One region of the Acinetobacter sp. BZX-2 genome, then DNA from elsewhere that is predicted to be linked to it. Evidence: predicted binding sites of a transcription regulator. Region 1 holds the regulator's gene; the other holds the start of a gene.

Region 1 (7,922 bases):
CGGCTTGCGCCATGACAGTGGTGATCCTTATGAATGGGGCGATAAGGCTTATCAGCATTATCGTAAACTCAAAATTGATACTAAAACCAAGATGCTGACTTTTAGTGATGGTTTAGATTTGGAGCGTGCTTGGAGCTTGTATCAATACTTTAAAGATCGTTTCCAAGTCAGTTTTGGAATTGGTACCAATTTAACCAATGATATGGGGCAAAAGCCGCTGAATATCGTGTTAAAACTGGTGGAATGTAATGGACAGTCTGTGGCGAAAATTTCAGATAGCCCAGGAAAAACCATGACGGATAATGACACATTCTTGGCTTATTTACGTCAGGTCTTTGAAATTACTGAACTTGCTGAATAACTGAAAATTCATAGCTGATTTTTTGCTAAAGGAAAGTAAAAAATCAGCATATGGGTAAAAAACACTGTGATAAGATCATTTTATACATGGTCTTAAATTAGAAAAATCGTATGACTGCAACTGACTTTAACTTTGGATTGCTCATAGAAGCGGAACAGATTGTGCCTTTTTTAGGGCATGAATTACTCAGAATCGTTGACCTGAGTCGTAGTTCAGTCTACGAACAATTGCATATTCCACATGCAGTACACCTGAAACCTCAATTTTTGGTGCGTCAGGAAGAGCAGGCTTCGGGTTTATTGCCCGATGAAGCAGGTTTGAATGCTTTGATCGAGTATTTAAATATTTCGCCAGATCATCATGTTGTGGTGTATGACGATGAAGGTGGCGCATGGGCAGGGCGTTTGATTTGGAATTTACATTGCCTTGGCTTTAAAAATGTCAGCTTGTTGAATGGCGGTATTCATGCATGGTTAGGTGCAGGCTATCCTACATCTTCTGAGGTTGAAGACCTTACAAAAGTTGAGCCCTTGGTTCAAGTAAATTTAGACAATATTGAACAGTATCGGATTGAATATTCACAACTATTAGAAAAAGTGAATCAGCAATCTATTCAACTTTGGGACTGCCGTACAGATGATGAATATACGGGTCAGCGTTTAGCAGCTAGACGCGGCGGTCACATTCCAAACGCCATTCATTTTGAATGGAGTAGTGCTATTAATCGTCAAAATCATTTAAAATTACATCCATTAGAGCGCACGCAACAACGTTTAGAACAATTAGGCTTTCAGCTGGATCAACCTGTAGTGGTATATTGTCAGTCACATCATCGCTCAGGACTGGCTTATATTGTAGGTCGATTATTGGGTTGGAATATCCAAGCCTATGATGGTGCGTGGAGCGAGTGGGGCAATCGCCTCGATAGTCCAATTATTACTGGAGAATCACCTGCGTGAGTCTTACATCGAAGTTAAAAAAACAAATTTTTATTCAAGCGCAAAAAGTTGTTCCACAGCAACAGCTGAGTCGTGTTGTTGGTAAGGTTGCAGCAAGTGAAAATCTCATTGTAAAAAATATCGCAATTCAAGCATTTAAAGCACAGTATGGGATTGATCTTTCGATCGCTGAGCAAGCTGATGCGCTTAAATATAAGTCATTTAATGAATTTTTTACTCGTGCATTAAAAGACGGTGTTCGTGAAATTGATACCAATCCAAACAGCATTGTTTCTCCAGCAGATGGTGCGATTTCTCAGCTAGGGAAAATTGAAAATGGTGATGTTTTCCAAGCCAAGGGTCAAAGCTTCTCAGTTGAAAAATTGATTGGTGATCCGCAATTAGCAGAGCCATTTAAAAATGGTCAATTTGCTACGGTTTATTTATCACCACGTGATTACCATCGTGTACATACCCCTTTTGCAGGAACGTTAACTGAAACGTTATATATTCCAGGTGAATTATTCTCCGTGAATCAAACCACTGCAGAAAATATTCCGGGTTTATTTGCACGTAATGAGCGTATGGTGTGCTTGTTTGATACTGAATTGGGCCGTATGGCGGTGGTTTTAGTTGGTGCAATGATTGTTGCAGGGATTGAAACTGTGGCAACAGGTAAAGTCAAACCAACAGGCCGTTTAGAGTTGAATCATCATGATTTAAAATTGGCAAAAGGCGATGAGCTAGGTCGTTTTTATCTCGGTTCAACAGCAGTTGTTTTATTTGAACAGGGTAAGATGGATTGGGATGCACAATTTAAAGCGAATTCTGTTGTGGTGATGGGCGAAGCTTTGGGTCATACCGTTTAATTTGCTTATTCTATGATGAGGTGTACTTTCTTTTGTAGGTAGAGAGTCACCTAGTCGAAAGCTTTATAGCATTCTAAAGAAGCACATGAATATAACAACAAAGTTTGAATTGCCTAATATTGTATTGAAAAAAATTAAATGAATTTGTGTAGGTGTTTTCTTACTTTGAAGGATGAGGAGCATTGCTCCGTAAGGTAAGCAAATCCTTTGTTGGGCGAGGGGTACGTCCTATACCCCCGCCCAACGGCGGTATCCATGCCACCACACGATAGAAACACCATGAATAATCAAATTTTAAAAGCCTAAATTTGAATAGTTTTTAGCAAACTAATGTAAGAATGCTATAGCATAAGTAGCAATTCAATGAGTCAGTTATACAAATTGGTTTTAATTTTAACGTCAATTCGGGATAAATTTTGATGTAAGTTGTTGAAAAGATAGATCAGGCGCAGCGGAGTCTTACCGTTTAAAGTCAGATGTAAGGATTAACCTTCGGTTCGACCTGAGAGGTACTACCTCGCAAGGCTTTCGGGAAAAGTAGGCAAAACCATTTGTCAGTCGCGAACTCGACAAATACTATCAATTACCAAATATATTGCAAAAACAGTATATTACAGATCTTGCGGAATATATTCCTCATGCCTCGAACAATGCGACTGACGTTGCCGCGTATCATATAGTTGGGAATATATCTTATCTCGAACTCAGGTTAATTTTAGAATAAATCAAAGCGTCATCGCATTCAAATAAGATAATTTTAAGGCTTGTGCATCGGCCAAAGCATTGTGTGGTTGTTGTGATGGGACATTCATATTGCTTTCTTGCATCCAAAGTTGCATTTTTAAGGGAGGTAGGCTTAAACACCTTCCAGCAGAAACAATTAAACTACGTGAAAACAGAGCAAAATCTTCTGGCCAATCGGCAATAATTTCAACAGTATCATATTGATTTAAGAATTCTTGTAGTTGTTTCTGAAATTGTTCTAAAGAAATAGGTATTTGATTTAAAATAGGAATGACATGCTCAGCGACCCAAGGAATAGGGTTTTGGTATGTTAAAACTTCATAGAAATATTGATTATTTTCATCAATCAAAGCCAAAGAAATCAGTTCCCCACCAAAGCCATTAAACTCACAGTCTAAAAACAATTTCATCGACTTATTCCATGTGGGAAATGATTAACCTGCAAAATCAAGACGTTCTTTAGGGAAAACAACTCTAAATGTGGAACCTTGATTTTCTTTGGAATCAATTTCTAAGTAAGCATTGTGTTGCATGAGCACATGTTTGACGATGGCAAGCCCTAAACCTGTTCCACCCGTTTGACGGCTACGTGCACTGTCTACACGATAAAAGCGTTCAGTGAGACGAGGGATATGTTTTGGGTCAATACCAATCCCTGTATCTTCAACAGTGAAATAGCCATGTTCACCATCATCATGCCAACCGATGGTCACCGTACCGCCTTTGGGGGTGTATTTGATCGCATTGGTGATTAAGTTACTAAAAGCACTGGCCAGTTCAGCATCTGAACCAATTAAATCACAATGACTGTCAATGTCTAAGTTTAAGGTGTGCCCATAATCGACATTGTAAGCTTGAGCATCATCAAACAATTGATTCATTAAACTTGGCATATCAATAATTTGGTTTTTAGCGATTTGTTTATTGCCTTCAAGCCGTGATAGCAACAATAGATCATTCACCAATGCATTCATGCGGCGTGTTTGTGACTGCATTTGTTCAAATGCACGCTTCCAACGTGGATTTAAATCTTCTTGATCGGTAAAAGTTTCGATATAACCGCTTAGGACGGTTAATGGTGTACGTAATTCATGTGAAATATTGTCAACAAAGTCTTTACGCATTTGTTCTAGGTTATGCATGCGTGTGACGTCATAAGCGACCACTAGGCGGCTTTCACTACCAAAACGAGTCAACTTAATTTGCACATAATGTTCTTCATAAACCGATGATTTGATTTTTATACCATCGGGTGATTGGTCAATATGATTAAAATATTCAATAAAACTAGGCTGACGAATAATGGTTAAAATGTTGCGACCACGATCCAGTGGTTGAATACCGAGAAGCTTCTCCGCAGCAGGGTTCCACCATTCGATTTGATGTAATTCATCTGTTAATACAACAGCCTCACCTAATGCAACTAAAGATGATTGCGCTCGATCAATTAAGCCAACCATCTCCGCTTGCACAACACGTTCTTGTCGTTGTGCCCGATACACATTAAAAAGTAATGCGCCCCAAATTCCCTCTAAATTGGGTGGTGAATCATAAGGTCGATTCGAAATCCAATCATTTACAAGGTATAAAGAGTGTAATTGAAAGATAAAAAAAACAGCAAATGCAATGGATATACAAATCCAAAAATACCCAATTCCTAAACCGATGAAGCCTCCAATAACCAATAAAAAGGCGAGTAAGCGTAAATCTTGTTTAGCAAAAGTCCATAAACTGCTGTAACGAAACTTTTGATGTTCGCGAGCGAGATCAGGGACAGGGTAGGGTTCATACATAAAAAATAATTTAACCTTGAGAAAGCGTTAGCCTAGTGCAACATCTGCACGCGTTGAAAAGCGATAACCTGTTCCACGTACAGTTTGAACATAACGGTCTGCAGCATAAGGTTCAAGCACTTTACGTAAGCGACGGATATGTACATCGATGGTACGGTCTTCGATATAGACGTTACCGCCCCAAACTTGGTCTAGAAGTTGGGCACGTGTATAAGCACGTTCAGGATGGGTCATAAAAAATGCCAATAATCGGTACTCTGTAGGCCCCATCTCTAAAATATTATTACCAAAGCTGACGCGTTGGCTGACAGGATCTAAAATTAAACCATTGGCATCAATAGTTTTCTCACCGCTCAGCGCATTGGCACGACGCAGTACCGCTTTGATGCGAGAAACCAATTCACGTGTAGAGAATGGTTTGGTCATGTAGTCATCTGCGCCCGCGTCAAGACCTTGTACTTTATGGTCTTCTTCACCACGAGCCGTGAGCATGATTACAGGAATTTCTGATAGATTTTCATCACGTTTTAGACGACGGCATAAATCTACACCACTGACACCGCCCGGCATCATCCAGTCTAATAAAATTAAAGAAGGTCTTTGATCGACAATCATTTGATGTGCTTGTTTTGCATCTTCAGCTTGTAAACACTGAAAACCTGCCATATCCAATGAGGTATGGATCATCTCTCGAATTGGAAGTTCGTCATCGACGATTAATATATAGTCATCTTTCACAACGCAATATCCTATGTATGAACGGTATACCGTTTTTTATTTATGACAGGCTTATTACAAAGATTAATTATGACAGTATCATTGCAAAAAAGGTATATGCACTCTTTTTTGCAAAAAAAATTGAAAAATAATAATAAATTCAAGGCATCAATTATAACCATTGAAGTCAAAAAAAATCTCAAGATGAGAGGCAGAACAGCGATTCACCTTCAAATCATCATATTTTGACCATTTGATGACCATGTTATTTTTGTGCAAAAGTATCGATCAGTGCAATAAACACCACTTCACACGCTGTGACGATTTCTTCTAATGACTGCTTAAATCCACCCATAACCCAACGCACAGCGATTTGAGTGACATAACCATTTAGACCCGTTGCAACCAGTGAAATTTCTCGTTCACTGCGGTCAATATGAGGCAACATTAGCATGACAAAGGCATGAATCATGCGGTCAAATCGGCCCATGGTTTCTTGTATGGTGGCATGATTATGCAGTTCTTGCACCAGCATCGCATCGACATAGATAATTCGAGCGACACGCGGGTCATCCTTAAGCAGTGTAAATAAAGCAGTGAGACCTGAATGGATCATATTTTTAGGTTCAGGTGCTGCTTGCATAACACCTTCCATCACTGTTTTTTGTAATTTCTCAATCAGCTGTAGAAAAATGGTCTGAAAAAGCTCTTCACTCTTTTTAAATGATTCATAAAAATAACGTTCAGTCAGCTTGGCTTCAGTACAAATATCTTTCACTGTCACCGAAAAGAAACCGTGGTTTCCATAGGCTTCAATTCCCGCTTCAATTAACTTTTCACGACGTGCAAGCTTCCTTTCAGTCAGCGACATGCCCTTAAATTGGCGTTCATTGGCTGTTTTTTTTATTGATTTTTTTTCAATGATTTGCTGCTCAGTCATAGACGTTAATTACTCGTATGATATGTAGATTGTCCTAAGGTGACTTTATTTTAGCAATAAATGCTCTTGAAACCTATTTTAGAGACTTTGTATAAAAAAACATCTGTTAAATGATAATATAATATTTGACAACAATCATTGTCAAAATTATATTGGAGGCCTGAGCTACACATCATGCAAGTTGTGTGCGGGTTTAAAAAAAGGATAGACAATGAAAAATTTTAAAAACAAAGTCGCTGCAATTACTGGTGCAGGCTCTGGTATGGGACAACAGTTGGCTGTTTTATTGGCAAAAGCAGGTTGTCATTTATCAATCAGTGATGTCAATGAAAAAGGTTTGTTACAGACTATTGAACTGGTTAAGCCGTATAACGTCCGTGTAACAAGCAAGAAAGTCAACGTTGCCAATGTCGAAGAAGTGAGAGCATGGGCTGCTGAAACGGAACAAAATCATGGTTCTGTGAATATGATTTTTAACAATGCTGGCGTGGCGTTGGGTTCTACTGTTGAGGGCGCAACCTATGAAGAACTTGAATGGATTATGAATATTAACTTTTGGGGCGTGGTTTACGGCACAAAAGAATTTCTGCCGTACATTAAAAAAACAGGTGATGGTCACATCATCAATATTTCAAGTTTGTTTGGTTTAACTGCGCAACCAACGCAGTCTGCTTATAATGCTACTAAATTTGCGGTACGTGGCTTTACTGAATCTTTACGCCAAGAATTAGACATGGAAAATTGTGGTGTATCAGCACTTTGTGTACATCCAGGTGGAATTCGTACCAATATTGCCAATGATGCACGTATGAGTGACAGCATTCGTTCATTGGGAATGAATCCAGATAAATCTGCAAAAGTATTCAATAAATTATTACGCATGCCTCCAGAAGAAGCGGCGCAGCAAATGCTTGATGCGGTACTGAAAGATAAACGTCGTTTATTGATTGGTAATGATGCGAAAACTTTAGATTTGATCCAACGTATTTTACCGACGGGCTATCAAAAGCTGACAGGTTTTGCGACAAAGTTTAGTAAGAAACTAGAACCAAAAGCTTAAATTTAGAAATTCTCAAGACCTGATTGATTAGTTATATTGTTCATTTAAAGCTGAATTGTATGAAGATTTTTTCAGGTCTTTTTTACGATTAAAAACCATTAAATCAAAACTTTAATGGTTTTTTTCTTCCATACAAATTGATAATACAGACCTTGCATGAGACATAGACTAAAAAATGTTAATGCAAGCGCATACCAAATACCTTGTAAGCCAAACCAGTGACTAAATAAATAAGCACAAGGAATTTCAATAATCACAATAGCTAAGATATTGAGAACCAAAGGAACATTTACCGTACCACTGGCTCGCATGATCGACGCAAAAATTGCACTGGCTCCGAAAAATAAAATCGACCACAGTACAATAAATAACAATTGTTGCCCTAATTCAATCACGGTCGGATCTGTAATGAACAATGCCATTAAATATTTTGAAGCTAAATAAGCCAAAAGAACTAAACCACCGGTAATCGCAATATTGCTTAATAAAGCTGTTTTGGT
Region 2 (7,922 bases), 1.6 Mb from region 1:
TGTTAGCGACTGTTTGGGGTTGTATAGTCAAGTAATTAAGTGCATGTGGTGGATGCCTTGGCAGTCAGAGGCGAAGAAAGACGTAATAGCCTGCGATAAGCTTCGGGGAGGCGGCAAATATCCTGTGATCCGGAGATTTCTGAATGGGGAAACCCACTTACCATAAGGTAGGTATCGCATGATGAATACATAGTCATGCGAGGCGAACGAGGGGAAGTGAAACATCTCAGTACCCTTAGGAAAAGAAATCAATTGAGATTCCGTCAGTAGCGGCGAGCGAACGCGGATCAGCCCATTAAGTTATATGTGTATTAGCGGAACGCTCTGGGAAGTGCGACCGTAGAGGGTGATAGTCCCGTACACGAAAGTGCACATATAATGATGACGAGTAGGGCGAGGCACGTGAAACCTTGTCTGAATATGGGGGGACCATCCTCCAAGGCTAAATACTCCTGACTGACCGATAGTGAACCAGTACCGTGAGGGAAAGGCGAAAAGAACCCCTGTGAGGGGAGTGAAATAGATCCTGAAACCGCATGCATACAAGCAGTGGGAGCCGACTTGTTCGGTGACTGCGTACCTTTTGTATAATGGGTCAGCGACTTATATTCAGTAGCAAGGTTAACCGTATAGGGGAGCCGTAGAGAAATCGAGTCTTAATAGGGCGTTTAGTTGCTGGGTATAGACCCGAAACCGGGTGATCTATCCATGAGCAGGTTGAAGGTTGGGTAACACTAACTGGAGGACCGAACCCACTGTCGTTGAAAAGCCAGGGGATGACTTGTGGATAGGGGTGAAAGGCTAATCAAACTCGGTGATAGCTGGTTCTCCCCGAAAGCTATTTAGGTAGCGCCTCGGACGAATACCATAGGGGGTAGAGCACTGTTTCGGCTAGGGGGTCATCCCGACTTACCAAACCGATGCAAACTCCGAATACCTATGAGTACTATCCGGGAGACAGACTGCGGGTGCTAACGTCCGTAGTCAAGAGGAAAACAATCCAGACCGCCAGCTAAGGCCCCAAAATTATAGTTAAGTGGGAAACGATGTGGGAAGGCATAGACAGCTAGGAGGTTGGCTTAGAAGCAGCCACCCTTTAAAGAAAGCGTAATAGCTCACTAGTCGAGTCGGCCTGCGCGGAAGATGTAACGGGGCTAAAACTATATGCCGAAGCTGCGGATGTGCACTAAGTGCACGTGGTAGGGGAGCGTTCTGTAAGCCGATGAAGGTGTGTTGAGAAGCATGCTGGAGGTATCAGAAGTGCGAATGCTGACGTGAGTAACGACAAAACGGGTGAAAAACCCGTTCGCTGAAAGACCAAGGGTTCCAGTCCAACGTTAATCGGGGCTGGGTGAGTCGACCCCTAAGGCGAGGCCGAGAGGCGTAGTCGATGGGAAATTGGTTAATATTCCAATACTTCTGTGTAATGCGATGAGAGGACGGAGAAGGTTAAGTCAGCCTGGCGTTGGTTGTCCAGGTGAAAGGTTGTAGGCATGTATCTTAGGCAAATCCGGGGTACTCTATGCTGAGAACTGATAACAAGCTAGTTTACTAGCGAAGTGGCTGATACCAAGCTTCCAGGAAAAGTCTCTAAGCTTCAGTTACACAGGAATCGTACCCGAAACCGACACAGGTGGTCAGGTCGAGTAGACCAAAGCGCTTGAGAGAACTCTGCTGAAGGAACTAGGCAAAATGGTACCGTAACTTCGGGAGAAGGTACGCTGCTGACGGTGATAGGACTTGCTCCTTGAGCTATTGGCAGCCACAGAAACCAGGCCCCTGCAACTGTTTATTAAAAACATAGCACTCTGCAAACACGAAAGTGGACGTATAGGGTGTGATGCCTGCCCGGTGCTGGAAGGTTAATTGATGGGGTTAGCGTAAGCGAAGCTCTTGATCGAAGCCCCAGTAAACGGCGGCCGTAACTATAACGGTCCTAAGGTAGCGAAATTCCTTGTCGGGTAAGTTCCGACCTGCACGAATGGCATAATGATGGGGGCGCTGTCTCCAGCAGAGGCTCAGTGAAATCGAAATCGCCGTGAAGATGCGGTGTACCCGCGGCTAGACGGAAAGACCCCGTGAACCTTTACTGCAGCTTGACATTGAACTTTGATCTTACTTGTGTAGGATAGGTGGGAGGCTATGAAATTGGGACGCCAGTTCCAATGGAGCCATCCTTGAAATACCACCCTGGTAATATTGAGGTTCTAACTCTGTCCCGTTATCCGGGACGAGGACCATGTCTGGTGGGTAGTTTGACTGGGGCGGTCTCCTCCTAAAGAGTAACGGAGGAGTACGAAGGTGCGCTCAGCGTGGTCGGAAATCACGCGTAGAGTATAAAGGCAAAAGCGCGCTTAACTGCGAGACCCACAAGTCGAGCAGGTACGAAAGTAGGTCTTAGTGATCCGGTGGTTCTGTATGGAAGGGCCATCGCTCAACGGATAAAAGGTACTCTGGGGATAACAGGCTGATACCGCCCAAGAGTTCATATCGACGGCGGTGTTTGGCACCTCGATGTCGGCTCATCTCATCCTGGGGCTGAAGCAGGTCCCAAGGGTATGGCTGTTCGCCATTTAAAGAGGTACGCGAGCTGGGTTTAGAACGTCGTGAGACAGTTCGGTCCCTATCTACCGTGGGCGTTGGAAATTTGAGAGGATCTGCTCCTAGTACGAGAGGACCAGAGTGGACGAACCTCTGGTGTACCGGTTGTGACGCCAGTCGCATCGCCGGGTAGCTATGTTCGGAAGGGATAACCGCTGAAAGCATCTAAGCGGGAAGCCTACCTCAAGATAAGATTTCCCCGAGGCTTTATGCCTCCTAAAGAGCCGTTGAAGACTACGACGTTGATAGGTTGGATGTGGAAGTACGGTGACGTATGAAGCTGACCAATACTAATTGCTCGTGAGGCTTGACTATACAACACCCAAACAGTTGTATATAGAGCATCATTTGATTCATAAAAGATCAATCATACTTGATTTAGTTGTAAAGCTAGTTACAATACCCAACTCAAATGTTCTGTTAAACTCATTTGGTACCAAGTAAGGCATTTAAATAAGACCCGAACAAGTCCATAACAGTTTGCTGGCGACAATAGCAAGAGTGAACCACCTGATCCCTTCCCGAACTCAGAAGTGAAACCTCTTAGCGCTGATGGTAGTGTGGGGTTACCCATGTGAGAGTAAGTCATCGCCAGCTTTTAAATTCAAACACCCCCAACTCGATAGTTGGGGGTGTTTTTTTTTGCTTGGGGTTGTCGACAAAATAGAAATCATTCAAAGAGTCAGCGATAATTTGCTATAGTGATCTAAAATTCAGAAATAAAAGGGGAGCAATGATGTTGAGTAATCTGTATCAACGTTCTTCTTGTTATTATTGTCATAACATTCAATTTACGATTAGAGAATATTTAGATAAGTAATTTTCAGCATATATGCTTTATTATTTAGAATAGAAAAATAGAGAAAACTATAGCAATGAATAAACCTAAGATTGATCGTGATACTTTGTTCATTAAGTTGTTTTTCAAAAATTCTCAGGAGGTTGCAGCTGAGGAAGTTGAATATTATCGTGAACATCCTGAACAAATTGAGGAAGTAACTGCACCTGTAAATATCCATAAAATGTTTCTTTGGGGAGGTGCTATAGTCGGTATTCTGATCGTAGTGTTATCAAAATTTTTTAAGTATTCTCAAATATTGGCTTTTGAATCGGTATGGATCAATGAGTTTATTGTTGATATTGTATATGAGAGTGGTATAGCTTTAATTGGTGCTGCGATAACCACTTATATGATGGGGGTTTTATTGAATCGGCAACAAGCGAATGCAACAAAGTGGCGAAAAGAAATTCGTAAAAAAATTAAACAATAAAGCGGTTAAGGGTGATGGTTTTAGAATAATCTATCTATTCGTTATTATTTTTACCAAGATGATTGAGTGCACTATATAATTTGCTGAAAATATTGGCTATTGATAGCTAAGTTTGCTTTTATTCTTAGTAAATCATTGCGTTGTTATTTGAGTTTGTATGTCGTTATTGTTTCTAAGGTCATCTTAGAAAAGAAAAACCGAGTTAGTAATTAACTCGGTTTGATCTAAAACTATTTATTTTAAGGCTTGATTAGAAGTTATATTCCATACCTAGGCCAAACACAGTTTTCTTATCGTTATCTACATACCAATCACGTTTTTGTTGTGCAACGACACCGTAAAAACGTGCTTGTTTGTTAAAGTTGTAGTCAACGCCTAAGCCGTATTGGTCAATTTTACGATCATTGTTTGCCCAGTCAGTTTTAGCTGATTGATATTGTGCTTTTACAGCCCATGGCGTGCTTGGAATGCTATATGTTCCAGAAACTAACCATGCTTTTTCTTTTAAATCTTTGTACGCAACTACATCATCAGTAGGTTCAGCTTGTTGATAAAGTGCACCGAAGACTAAACCTTCCGCTCCAATTGGTGTAAGGTCTAAAGAACCCGTAACACGAATCGCATCTGAGTAGTATTTTTTGCCATCAAGTGCATTATAAGCACCCTGTACACCGAAGTTACCTGCGATACCTGTCGCTAAACCAATATCTTTATTTTCATATGTTAAAGATGTTGAGAATGAGTCAAGGCTATCACGTTTGTTGTCATCACCCGTTTCACCCGCTTTCGGGTCAGTGCTGCTTGATTCGCCAGTTTGTGTTTGGACGTTAAATTGTAAACCAGGAATTAATAGGTTTTTATCTGTTTCAAAACCAATAACATTATTTAAGCGTTCTTCACCGTACATTGTTTTAGTGATATCAAGGTTTGTGTCGTCATTGAAAATATCTTGATATTTTCCAGCTGAAGTTTTGAAATATGAATCGTATTTACCCGCTTTTAATGTACCTACTTTATTGAATTTAAGACCTAAAAAGCGGTTACGCGCGCTCCATTCTGCATCAGAACCTGCGCCATCTGTTGCAAAACCAAACTCAGCTAGATAAACAACACCAACATTGTCTGTTAATTTTTCTTCGCCTTTAACCCCAATACGTGAAGCATTTGAATTTAATTGAGTTTCATTGTTACCAGTAGCATTTACGTTGTCTACTTGGTTTAAAGATACATTGAGCTTACCATACAATGTAGGCGCTGCTTGAGCTGCGTTTAAACTAATAGTGGCGATTGCTGCAGCGAGTAGCACTTTTTTCATTGAGATTTCTCCAAAACATGTTCAATAGGCATTTGCCGTTGCTTTTTTTATTCAGTAAGTGTTGAGATGTTCATTGCTTACTAACTTGCATGCAGTATCAACAAATTTTGTTACATGTAGGTGAAGAATAAATGACAGTTTGATGACGTAAGAAATTGATTTTATTTTTATAAAAAAAATGAGGCTACATGAGCCTCATTGATTCTAAAAAGATTTTTGATTAAATAAGCGCTGCTTTAATTTTTTCAGCAAAGCCTTTGATTTTTTCTTGATCGCCCATTTGTGCTGCATGACGACCTAATTGATGCACAGAAGTTGGAATCAGGTGAAAGTGTACATGAGGTACAGTTTGCCCAGCAGATGCGCCAGAAAGCTGCATTAATACAATACCTTGAGCATCTAAACCTGTTTCAATTGCTTGCGCAATTTTCTGAACGATTTTAATTGTATATGCTGCAGCATCTGGGTCTAAATCTAACAGAGTAAGTGCTGGTGTTTTTGGAATAACCAGTGTATGACCATCGGCTTGGGGCATAATATCCATAAATGCAAGAACTTGATCATCTTCATACACTTTTATCGCAGGAAGTTCTCCACGTAAAATTCGTGCAAAAATATTCTGATCATCATAAGCCATAGTCTTTTCCTTAAATTAATGAAAACTGTTATTTACAATTCAATTCTTTCTGACGTTCCTTGATAGAGTCAAGGCGTTGTTGTTCTTTTTCAGAAAATTTAGGCTTACTGGTATAACAATTGTCATTACCATACTTTGCTTTTGCTTCAGGATCTTTAAAACAGAAGCCTTTTGATGCATAGATTACGTTGTAATCATCTTGTAGTTTTTTACATTCTTGCACATTATCATTGGCAAAAACTTGAGAACCTACAAAAATTGATAAAGTAGAAAGTATTGCAATTACAGACTTATTCATGAGATGGCCTCAAATTTGACATTTCAGTTTGTCACTTTATTAGATTATAAGGATTGATTGTGGTTATTCAATGGCGAAAAATTAATCCAATGTAATTTTATTCCATAATTCGTACATTTTTATTGCAGTTGAGAAATCACTATTTGGTTCAGCTAAGCTATTTGCAGTTTGAATTAAACTTTGAGTTAATCCTATAACGGGTGCAGAAAGTCTAGCTTCACGGATTAGATCAACAGCAATTCCTGTATCTTTAGCTAATAAAGGAAGGGCAAAAGTTAAAGGGAAGCGACGATTAAAGACACGTTGCGGTAAAACGGCTTCAGTTACAGCACTTTTGCCACTTGATGCATTGATGCAATCGAGTGCTTCATTTAAGTTTACGCCATGTGCTTTAAGTGTGGTAAAACCTTCTGCTGCCGCACATAGATGTACAGCCATCATCATATTATTCACTGCTTTTACAGCAAAACCAGCACCTGAATCGCCAACATGTTTAATCAATTTCCCCATTACTTGCATGGTGCTAAAGGCTTGATCAAATGCGGATTTTTCACCACCTACCATAAAGGTTAATGTCGCATTTTCTGCGCCAATGGTTTGTCCACTCACAGGGGCATCCAAAAATTTCACATTCTTTTCAGCAAGCTGTTGTGAGAGCTTCCGTGCGGATTCAGGAACACCACTGGTACAATCAACCCAAATTGCACCAGATTTAATTTCAAGCGTTTGGATTAGATCTTCAACATCCTGACTGGTTGGTAAGCATGAAAAGATAATATCGGCTTGAACAGCCTGTTGTAATTCTACTGCCTGAGTATTGTATTCAGTTGCATGTTGCTTGGCTTTGTCGAAATTTCGATTCCAGACATAAACGGTATCGAAGTGTTTCGGTAAATGAGCCGCCATACGGTAACCCATCGCGCCTAAGCCTATAAATGCAACTGAGGTATTCATAATATTCCTTAAAGTTTTAGATTTTTATCGATCGTTGTGCTAACCATTGAGCGAGTGTAGGCCAAAATTCATCAGCGCTTTTTTGACTCGACATCAAGCCTAAATGTCCACCAGGAATAAGAGTAAACGTGACATCACTACTATTTGTCAATTCGATTAATGGCTTAACTGAATCAGCAGTAACCATTTGATCGCCTTTTCCAGCGCCAACCATTAAAGAACAATCGATATTTTTAAGTTCAATTTTATGTTTGCTCAGTTGAATAGCACCATCTTTTAACGGATTTTGTAACCATACATTGAACAACATATCTTGGTTTACACCACCTGGGTAATCGATCATATGATTGAGAAAGTTGCCAAGTGTTGCATGCTCATGTAGCAATTGTTCATCATCTAAATTGAGTAGTAATTGTTTATGGCCTTGATACCAGCCTTTAGGATCTAGAATTTTAAATCCGATCGAATTTAAAATACCTGGCGTGTGAATCAGCTTTTTAGGAAGTCCACCTTTATAGAGTGTATTTTGTAATTTAGGACTTTTCAGGATGAGATTGTTCACCTTTTTATAAAGTTTTCCAATACCACCAGAAGCATAACTATCTATAGGGCTGCCTAAAACAATTAAGTTTTTGACATAGTTCGGTTGTTTAAAGGCAGTATAGAGCAGTACAAAAATACCCGCCATGCTCCAACCATGCAGTGAAATTTGCTCACTCTGAGAATGCTCACGGATTTTATTGATACAGTAGGGAATTGATTCATCAATAAAATTTAAAAAATTAAGAAAACGGTCATTATAATTGAGCTTGCCCCAATCGAGTAAATAGACATCAAAACCTTGTT

What was found. The regulator PhoB, encoded in region 1, activates phosphate uptake and scavenging genes when phosphate is short. The targets are predictions, from matches to a motif close to TGTCATNAANCTGTCATAA.
Region 2: a site for PhoB is predicted at 5,317-5,335, ahead of ACY45D_RS08330 (porin). Genes of this name have one in related genera too.

What each region holds. Positions count from the first base shown of each region.
Region 1 covers NZ_CM143686.1:131,998-139,919, forward strand. Annotated here, with positions in the region: gene pncB (nicotinate phosphoribosyltransferase) at 1-361, shown strand, start outside; gene ACY45D_RS00600 (sulfurtransferase) at 472-1,320, shown strand; gene asd (archaetidylserine decarboxylase) at 1,317-2,168, shown strand; gene ACY45D_RS00610 (3'-5' exonuclease family protein) at 2,894-3,322, opposite strand; gene phoR (phosphate regulon sensor histidine kinase PhoR) at 3,347-4,705, opposite strand; gene phoB (phosphate regulon transcriptional regulator PhoB) at 4,733-5,443, opposite strand; gene ACY45D_RS00625 (TetR/AcrR family transcriptional regulator) at 5,688-6,362, opposite strand; gene ACY45D_RS00630 (SDR family NAD(P)-dependent oxidoreductase) at 6,574-7,422, shown strand; gene ACY45D_RS00635 (MATE family efflux transporter) at 7,521-7,922, opposite strand, start outside.
Region 2 covers NZ_CM143686.1:1,775,287-1,783,208, forward strand. Annotated here, with positions in the region: rRNA gene ACY45D_RS08315 (23S ribosomal RNA) at 26-2,916, shown strand; rRNA gene rrf (5S ribosomal RNA) at 3,084-3,198, shown strand; gene ACY45D_RS08325 (hypothetical protein) at 3,477-3,872, shown strand; gene ACY45D_RS08330 (porin) at 4,123-5,187, opposite strand; gene ACY45D_RS08335 (HIT family protein) at 5,408-5,824, opposite strand; gene ACY45D_RS08340 (YARHG domain-containing protein) at 5,853-6,122, opposite strand; gene ACY45D_RS08345 (NAD(P)-dependent oxidoreductase) at 6,204-7,079, opposite strand; gene ACY45D_RS08350 (alpha/beta fold hydrolase) at 7,093-7,922, opposite strand, start outside.